DNA from 3 places in the Clostridium sp. OM05-6BH genome. Region 3 is predicted to be linked to each of the others. Evidence: predicted binding sites of a transcription regulator. Region 3 holds the regulator's gene; each other region holds the start of a gene.
The links. The regulator LexA, encoded in region 3, represses DNA repair genes until DNA is damaged. The targets are predictions, from matches to a motif close to CNAACANNTGTTNG.
Positions count from the first base shown of each region.

Region 1: DXB73_RS07775 (putative DNA modification/repair radical SAM protein) is a predicted target of LexA. The motif match lies at 1,814-1,827, and genes of this name have one in related genera.
Region 2: recA (recombinase RecA) is a predicted target of LexA. The motif match lies at 1,974-1,987, and genes of this name have one in related genera.

Region 1 is NZ_QULH01000007.1:16,596-19,884, forward strand. Features, by position in the region: gene DXB73_RS07770 (TIGR03915 family putative DNA repair protein) at 1-178, opposite strand, end outside; gene DXB73_RS07775 (putative DNA modification/repair radical SAM protein) at 175-1,770, opposite strand; gene DXB73_RS07780 (glycoside hydrolase family 25 protein) at 2,029-3,289, shown strand, end outside.
Region 2 is NZ_QULH01000020.1:1,200-4,488, forward strand. Features, by position in the region: gene DXB73_RS12205 (hypothetical protein) at 140-856, shown strand; gene DXB73_RS12210 (hypothetical protein) at 853-1,848, shown strand; gene recA (recombinase RecA) at 2,013-3,113, shown strand; gene DXB73_RS12220 (regulatory protein RecX) at 3,117-3,289, shown strand, end outside.
Region 3 is NZ_QULH01000004.1:97,386-100,674, forward strand. Features, by position in the region: gene nadD (nicotinate-nucleotide adenylyltransferase) at 1-457, shown strand, start outside; gene yqeK (bis(5'-nucleosyl)-tetraphosphatase (symmetrical) YqeK) at 460-1,041, shown strand; gene rsfS (ribosome silencing factor) at 1,068-1,418, shown strand; gene lexA (transcriptional repressor LexA) at 1,630-2,247, shown strand; gene holA (DNA polymerase III subunit delta) at 2,328-3,289, shown strand, end outside.

The DNA.
Region 1 (3,289 bases), on a different contig from region 3:
TAATATATTCCGCAAATAGGACAAAGGACTCTGTCTCGCCTTCCCTTATCGGTGCGATCCGAATATACTTATGCCCATATCCGGAAATGCCCGCCTCGTATACCGCTGTCAATATCCCGTCCTGTGTATCTTCACACTGATAGATCCGAAGCGGTCTGTTCTCCTCTTCCTGCCTCATACCAATCCTCCGTTTGGAAAATCATCAAACAACGACAACTGCCGATACGTTACCCTCTCACCAAATCCCCGCATCACATCTGTATTATCTGCCAAAAGACTGCGTGTGATATAGTCCTCCTCCACTTTGAGAAAATCCTGAAACATACGCCCATGGCACGTAATAAAATAAATAGCCCGTTTAAGAACGACTCCCATCGCCTTGAGCGAATCAAAATCCACTCTGCCGGTACGCCTTGCGCGGATAATACGGCCTGCTGACTTCACGCCGATCCCCGGCACGCGAAGCAGCGTATCATAATCTGCACTTTCTATCTCTACCGGAAATAACTCCAAATGTCCCAACGCCCAATCACATTTAGGATCCAAATACGTATTAAAATTAGGGTGGCTGGGTGATAATAGCTCATTCGCCTCAAATCCATAATAGCGCAGCAAAAAATCTGCTTGATATAAGCGGTGTTCCCGCCGCAGCGGTGGCTGACTATCCAGTGCCGGAAGAGTACTATCCTTATTGACATTGATAAACGCAGAATAAAACACCCGCTTCAGGTCAAAACGCCGGTATAACGCTTCTGATACCGCCATGATCTCATAGTCTGTCTCCCCGGAGGCACCAATGATCATCTGTGTACTCTGTCCGGCCGGGACAAATCCCCTCTTCGTATCGCAGGAATTCCACAACTGCAATCCAGATGTGGTTTTCCCCTGCCGCATAAGGTCTGTCCCTGTGATCACGCTGTCCCCGCTTCCGGAATGAGAAATCTTATATCCACCATTGTCTGCATTTGTACCGGGAACGCCCTTAACTCCCCGTGAGACTGTATGTGCACCGGAAGCACTCGCAACTCCCCGTGAGATTGCATGTGTACCAAAAGTATCCTTAGCTCCCCGCATGACGAGACGTTTCTGCTTCCGCTCCTGCGTAAAATGATATGCGCCGTAATTGCCCCCTTTCATGCCGAGATACTCGCGACTTTCTGCCATTCCATTTTGAATCTGGCGCATCGGTGTCAAGATCGTCTTTCGCGTCTTATTGGGCGCAAGACGTTTTAATCCTTCTTCCGTCGGCAGCTCCAAATTAATACTCATACGATCCGCATACCAACCTGCCATCTCAATAAGCGCAGGATCCGCCCCCGGAATTGCCTTACAATGAATATATCCGTTAAACCGATGTATGATCCGAAGGTCACGTAATGCCTTGCATATCTGTTCCATCGTTTCATTGGGTGAATGCAGTATCCCGGAGCTCAAAAAAAGCCCTTCGATATAATTACGTCGATAAAACTCCATTGTCAAAGTACATATTTCTTCTGGGGTAAAGCTCGCTCTTGGCACATCATTTGAGCATCGGTTCACACAATATTTACAGTCGAATACGCACTCATTGGTATACAATATTTTAAGCAGAGAGATACATCTGCCATCTCCGGAAAATGTATGGCAAATACCTGCCGCCTCTGTATTTCCAATGCTCCCGGCTTCTGCCTTTCTGGCAACACCACTGGAAGTACATGCAACATCATACTTCGCTGCATCTGATAATATCGCAAGCTTCTGCTGTAATGTTGCATTCTCCTGTAATATCATAGCAAACCACAATCCTTTCCCATCACGCAATCGCAACCATAATCGAACATTTGTTCGTATTATATCACCCGGTCCTTATCCTGTCAACAAACATTGACCTGCCAATTGTTTCCTGTTATAATGGGCTTGTCATTTTTTTACCACATTTGTCGAATACACTGGTACAACGACGATGGCAGTAAAAACATATGAACGAAGTAGTCCATGGCATTATTTACTATGCCGGGACTTATTTATAGAAAGGAATAAATATTAAGGATGAGAAAAAAATTATTATGTGCCTTACTGGCAGTATCTATGGTAGTGTCATCTGGAACAATGCTACCGAACACACAGGCAGTCACCGCAAGTGCAGCATCCACTTCGGTCAGTCCTTTTACCGGCAAAACCTATACACACTCTGATGTATTCCATGGAAAAAACGTCTATCATGGCATCGATGTATCCTATCATAATGGAGCAATTGATTGGGCGAAAGCCGCTGCAGATGGTGTGGAATACGCCTTTATCCGTGTTGGCTACCGCGGCTGGGGATCCGGCACAGTTGTAGAAGATCCTCGTTTTGAAACATATATCAAAGATGCACTGGATGCCGGAGTCCATGTCGGATTATATTTCTTCACCGAAGCCCGCACGACCAAAGAAGCTATCGAAGAAGCTAACTTCTGCCTGAAAATGGCAGCAAACTATGACATAGAGCTTCCAATCGCTTTTGATTATGAATACCAATACTCCGACGGATCGCTTGTCAGTCCAAAGGCAGGGATCAGTAAAGCACAGGCAACGGCAAACTGTGAAGCTTTCTGCGACACGATCTCGGCAGGCGGATACACACCGATGATCTATGCCAATTCGAGTGACTTAAAGACACTGATCAACGGCGCCAGTCTTCAGCAAAAATACATGATCTGGCTCGCCAACTATACGACAAAAACATCTTATACCGGCGAATACGATATTTGGCAATACAGCAGTACCGGCAAGATCAATGGATTTACGACAAATGTAGACTGTAATTTCTGGTATTCGGATACCGATATTGCAAAGATAAATTTCAACAGCGGTGAGCTCAAAGATGCAGCCATCGCAAAAATCCCGACGCAGATCTATACCGGCAAAGAGATCAAGCCTGCGCTAACCGTTACACTAAACCGCCGCGGATTAAAAGCCGGACGCGATTATACCGTCACGTACAGCAACAATAAAAAACCGGGCAAGGCAACCGTCACGATCACAGGCAAAGGCAACTTCACCGGAACACGCACAACATCTTTTACGATCAAACCAAAAGCAGTTTCCGGTATAACTGCTAAATCCGGCTCCAAAAAGATCACGCTGACTTGGAAGGGTGCGACCGGTGGCGATGGATATGAAATATATCGTTCCAGCGAATACAACGGTACTTATAAGAAAGTGAAAACGATCACAAAAGCGACAACCAAAAAATGGATCAACAAAAAGTTAGCAAAAAACCGCGAATATTTCTATAAAATACGCGCCTATCGCAAAGTTAACGGCA
Region 2 (3,289 bases), on a different contig from region 3:
TGTGTGAGATATTGAGGCATGGGAAGATGGAATAATTTATTAACGGATATTAACGGAACAGGGGGATATGTGGTATAATTGATGGAGAATGTAGACAGGTTATAAGGTATGGCAGAGTGTCTGCGGAATGGAGAATAAAATGGGCAGTAAAGTATGGACAGCAGGTAATTTATATGTGAATCAATCCGGTAAGATCGTACAATTGATGGCGGTTGCAAGACAGGAGGGCAGTGCGCAGGAGCTTGCCATATATCAGGAGATGCATGCACCATTTACCGTATGGGCAAAATCTCTGTCAGCTTTTGAGGCGACTTATCATAAGATGGCAGAAGTGTTAGAGGAGAAGCGTGCGCCTCAGGAGAGAACGGCAGAAGCATCCGGGGAGGAGCGTGCACCTCAGGAGAGAGTGGTAGAAGCATCCGGGGCAAAAAGTGCTTTGCAGGAGAGTGTGTCTGAAGTGTCGGCGCAGGATTTGTCTCAGGAGAACGAATCAGAGGCATCCGAGAATCAGCGCGCACAGGGGGAGAATGTGCCTGCCGGTGGGACGGATGTGAGCGAAGAAGAGCTGCGTATGGCACTGGAAAAGGGGCAGCCGGAAAAATATTTGTCCGGTCGCATTACAGAAACGGAAATCGCCAGGCGAGGCATGCTTCAAATATTAGATGCAGAGTCTTTTCGAGAAAAGAGACAGCTATTAGTGGGACTGCGTCCGTATATTGACAAACTGTTACTACACAATATTGCAGCAGCGTTAGATGTTGTTTTGGAAGAAGGAACGCTTGATGATCAGTTTGAGTCACTGCTTCATTGTGTTGATGCACATGCCAGATATGAAGGAGGGAGATTGCGGTCATGATCAGGAAAATTATACGCAGTATGACACAGGGGTCTGTCAAGACAAAACTTTTTTTATGGGCAATGATTTTGCTGGGGATAGCATCTGTTGCATTGTTTATCGCAGCGTGGATACTGCAGCTTCCGATATTTGCACTGGCAGCGCTTGTATTGTTGGTCGTTGCCTTTGCGACTGTAAATTCTGTTACGATCAATACACAGAAGGCTCAAAAATCAAATAAAGATACATACGATGAAGGAAAAGAAGCACATTCGCCACAGGAACGGCAGCGAGCCAAGGCAAGATATCTGGCCTCGCTTCAATCGAAAGATGTCAAAAAGATATTAAAGCAGCATAAAGTAACGCAGTCTCATCAGAAACTTATGATTGATTCTTACCAGGAGAGAAAATTAGAGCAGGTTCCGGCATTTGCCTGGAGAACTGACAAAACATTACATTTTCTTGTGCTAGAGGGCCATGCAAATGAATTTGAGATTCCCATGGATCAGATCAGGGGTATTTATTATGAAAAAAATGTAACTGCAGATATCGAAAAGGATTATATCCCGTTTCAATATAGTACGTACATTGCTAAAATGTTTCAAGATCTTTTGCCGGAATATGCAGAACGTAACGTAGACGGAGAACTTGTTTATCAAAAAAATTTATTTTATTTGAGCAATGGATTATACATAACGAATACGTCAATGGCAAATTTGATGAAGCTGTTGCCAAAGGTCCCGTTTTTATTGGATGACAGTGTGAGTCGCAGCAATCGCCTGGACGCATATTTTAAGGAAATATACAAAAATCGTGTTCTTTGTGAGGCCCATGCGATCACGATGGATCAGTACCGTCAGTCAATAGAGGACATATTAGAGGATTTGATACAGGCGCCCATCAGCGGACAGGAATTTGTGAAAAGTCTTCGCGATATGACAAAATACCATCTGATCGATCAGCAGCAAGTTAGCGGATGTAGCCAAAGATATCGTCAGATTAAAAATATATGACATGATGCAATAAAAATAATACGTAATTATATATTGACATATGTTAAAAATAAAGATATAGTATTAGTATACTTGAATTGCAAAAAGATGTTGACAGGATAATGAAAAAGCATTATCATACAAAAAGAACACTTGTTCGAATTAAGAAAGGATGGAATTTAGTTATGGCAAACGAAGTAAAGATCGATGAAAATAAAAGAAAAGCGTTGGAGTCTGCACTGTCTCAGATTGAGAAGGCATATGGTAAGGGTTCCGTTATGAAATTAGGCGACAATATGCATTTGAATGTGGAGACCGTACCATCTGGTTCTTTGGGGTTGGATCTCGCTCTGGGTGTTGGCGGTGTGCCAAAGGGACGTGTGGTAGAAGTGTATGGACCAGAGTCTGGCGGTAAGACGACCGTTGCACTGCATATGGTAGCAGAGGTGCAGAAACGCGGAGGTATTGCCGGCTTTATTGATGCGGAGCATGCGCTGGATCCGGTGTATGCCAAGAAGATAGGTGTAGATATTGACAACCTATATATTTCACAGCCGGATACCGGAGAGCAGGCATTGGAGATTACAGAGACAATGGTGCGTTCCGGTGCAGTTGACATTGTGATCGTGGATTCTGTAGCAGCACTGGTTCCGAAAGCAGAGATTGAGGGTGAGATGGGAGATTCTCACGTTGGTCTTCAGGCAAGATTAATGTCTCAAGCATTGCGTAAATTGACAGCGATCATCGGCAAGACCAATTGTACGGTGATCTTTATCAACCAGTTGCGTGAGAAAGTTGGTGTCATGTTCGGTAATCCGGAGACAACGACCGGTGGCCGTGCATTGAAATATTATTCCTCCATTCGTTTGGAAGTCAGACGTGGGGAGCAGATCAAAAAGGATGGTGAGGCGATCGGTAATCGAACCAAGATCAAAGTTGTGAAAAATAAAGTGGCACCACCATTCCGTACTGCTGAGGTTGATATTATTTACGGAGAGGGCATTTCCAGAGAAGGAGATATTTTGGATCTGGCCGTTGCAGAAAATATTGTCAATAAGAGTGGCGCTTGGTATGCCTATAACGGAGATAAGATCGGTCAGGGACGTGAAAATGCAAAACTGTTCTTGAAAGAACATCCGGATCTGATGGAAGAGGTTGAACAAAAAGTACGTGAAAAATATGCTCAAAAAGAGGGTGTTGATCAGGTAGAGAATGAGGAAAAGGCGTCTGATAAAACAGTTAAGGAGCCGGTTAAGGCAGCCAAAAAGGCTGACGATGCGGAATAATCGATGGAAGATGAGAAATTAAAGGCAACGAAGAAAGCGATGGGATTGTTGCAACATATGGATCGCACGGAATGGGAACTTCGCAGTAAGTTAGAACAGGCGGGATTCTCAGAAGAAGCAGTGGAAGCGGCAATACAATATGTTGCCGGGTATCATTATATTGACGATAAGAGGTA
Region 3 (3,289 bases):
GATGGTTCGACTGGCTGTGGCAGGAAATAATGATTTTATGTTTTCGGATTTGGAGTTACGACGCACAGGGACGACATATACTGCAGATACTCTGCAGATACTCACAAGAGAGCATCCTGAGTGTGAGTGGTACTTCATTTTGGGAGCAGATTCTTTTTTTCAATTAGAACAGTGGTATCACCCGGAAAGAATATTTGCCAATGCTATTATACTGGCTGTGGGACGGGATGATGTTCCGGCAGAGCAGATGCGTAAGCACAAGGAATATTTATGTCAAAAGTATCATGCGCGTATACAATTGATCGATATACAGCAGATCGAGATCAGTTCTCATGAGATTCGCGAAATGATCGCGCAAGGGCATTCTGTGGATGAGATGCTTCCGCAGGCGGTTGCAGCTTACATTCACGAGCAGCGATTGTACCTGGATCCGGTGCAGGGCAGGAAAGGAAACTAGAGATGCAGCAACAGATACAAGAAATTCAAAGTAAGTTGAGTAAGAAATTATCGGAAAAACGATTTACGCATACGATAGGAGTGCTTTATACGGCAGAAGCGCTGGCAATGCGCTACGGAGAAGATTTAGATAAGGCGGCGTATGCGGCGGTATTGCACGATTGTGCAAAATATTGCAGTGGCGAGCAGATGCTTCAAAAGTGTCGTAAATACAATATTGAGATTTCAGAGGTGGAACAGAAGAATCCGTCGCTTCTTCATGCAAAACTTGGAGTCTATTATGCGAAACATCGTTACGAAATTGATGATGAGCAGATATTGGCTGCAATTCGCTGGCATACGACAGGAAGACCGGAGATGACCTTGTTGGAGAAAATAGTATTTTTGGCAGACTATATTGAGCCCAACCGCAAATTGATACCGGGACTTACACAGGTACGTCAGATAGCATTTTGTGATATTGATAAGGCAGTGTGCATGACGTTAGAAAATACAGTTTCGTATCTAAAAGGAAGCAGCCGCGGGATGAAATGTTTTGATCCGAATACCAAACAGGCATATGAGTATTATAAACAATATCAATAAACAATCGTAGAAAGGATATAATAATTATGACAGAACAGAAAAAAATGGCAAAGATCGTATATGAGGCATTAGACGAAAAGAAAGGTTATGATATTAAATTGATCGACATTTCTGAGATTACAATGATCGCAGATTATTTTGTGATCGCAAGTGGGGACAGTACCACGCAGATCCAAGCGATGATCAATAATGTTGAGGAGCATATGCACAAAAACGGATATGCCGTAAAACGTGTCGAAGGTAATAAAAACAGTACTTGGGTATTGATGGACTTTGGCGATGTGATCGTGCACATTTTTGATAAAGAGGATCGCCTGTTTTATGATCTGGAGCGTATTTGGGCAGACGGTAAGGTGCTGCAGGCAGACTCGCTATAGTTTAACAGCCTTCAAATAGAAAATTTGTTCGGAACATTTGTTTGACACTACAGAACATATGTGTTACTCTGTTAATGATGAGACTGCCCATATCGTGTGCAGCAGTATATATAACACACATTGTTTGTTAGATGAGCAGATGCACTGTATTATGCAGAACATGCGCAGTAGATTATTTGATAGAACGAATACAGGAATTGGAGGCATATTTATGGCTAAAGGTAAAATATCTGCAAAGCAGGAAGAAATATTAGAGTATATTAAATCACAGACATTACAGCGCGGATATCCGCCGGCTGTACGTGAGATCTGTGATGCGGTACATTTGAAATCAACTTCATCTGTACACTCTCATCTCGAGACGCTGGAGAAGAATGGTTATATTCGTCGTGATCCAACGAAACCTCGTGCGATTGAGATCATTGATGATGAATTTAATCTGGCGCGAAGAGAGATCGTAAATGTTCCGGTGATTGGGGAGATTGCAGCAGGAGAACCCATTTTTGCAGAGCAGAATATCGAGGGGTATTTTCCATTACTTCCAGAGGATGTACCGACAGGAGAATCATTTATGTTGAAAGTGCGTGGAGAGAGTATGATCAATGTCGGAATCTATGATGGTGACAAGATATTGGTAAAGAAGCAGAACACTGCGAGAAATGGTGAGATTGTGGTTGCTTTAGTGGAAGACTCTGCTACGATCAAGACTTTTTATAAAGAGGATGGGCATTATCGTTTGCAACCTGAAAACGATACAATGGATCCGATCATTGTCGATCGGGTTGAGATTTTAGGTAAGCTTGCCGGATTATACAGAACATATCGTTAGCAGCAGATATGACACCAAGAAATTTCTTTACCGGAGCTCTATACTCTATAAATAAGTAGGAGAGAAAGGCGGACAGTAAGTTGCAAAAACTAAAGGCGGATATTAAGAATAGACAGTTTAAGAACTGCTATCTGTTTTATGGAGAGGAAGATTATCTCAAACGTCTTTATAGAGACAGCTTAAAGGCTGCTGTTTTAAATGGCGGAGATGATATGAACTGTACGCGGTTCCAAGGTAAAGAAACAGATGTGGTGCAGATCAAAGATCTTGCTGATACACTGCCCTTTTTTAGTGATTATCGATTGATCATTGTGGAAAATTCCGGTCTGTTTAAGTCGGCAAATGATCTTGCAGATTATCTGCCAAATATGCCGGACTCTACAATCTTACTTTTTGTGGAGAGTGAGATTGATAAACGTAACCGCCTGTATAAGTATGTCAACAAATGCGGATATGCGGTTGAAATGAAGCCGATGAACGATCGGGAGATCAAGCTGTGGACTGTAGGGATCCTCAAGCAGGCAGGAAAGAAGATGAGGGAGAATACAGCAGAGTATTTTTTGGGATTGATCGATAATGATATGTATCATGTGAAAAATGAACTGGATAAATTGATCGGTTTTGTCGGCGATCGCGATGAGATCACGAAAGAGGATGTCGATGAAATTGCGTGTGTACAAGTGAATGGACAGATTTTTCAGATGATGGATGCAGTCGCTTCCGGTGATCAGAAGCGGGCGATGAAATTGTATCGGGATCTCTTGGAACTTCGAGAGAGTGCAATGTCCATTTTGTACTTGTTATCGAGACACTTTAATATATTACTGCAGATAAATGATTTAGGGAGTGGAGTCCCAAAGGGAGAAATTGCACGAAAAGTTGGAATTCCGCCCTTTTCTGTGGGGAGATACCAAAGTCAGAGTCGTCATTTTTCGACAGCGAAGCTTAAGGAAATGCTGGAACAGTGTGTAGAGACAGAATATCTGTTTAAGCGTGGACGGATTGAGGATCAAATAGGTGTAGAATTATTGTTAGTACAATT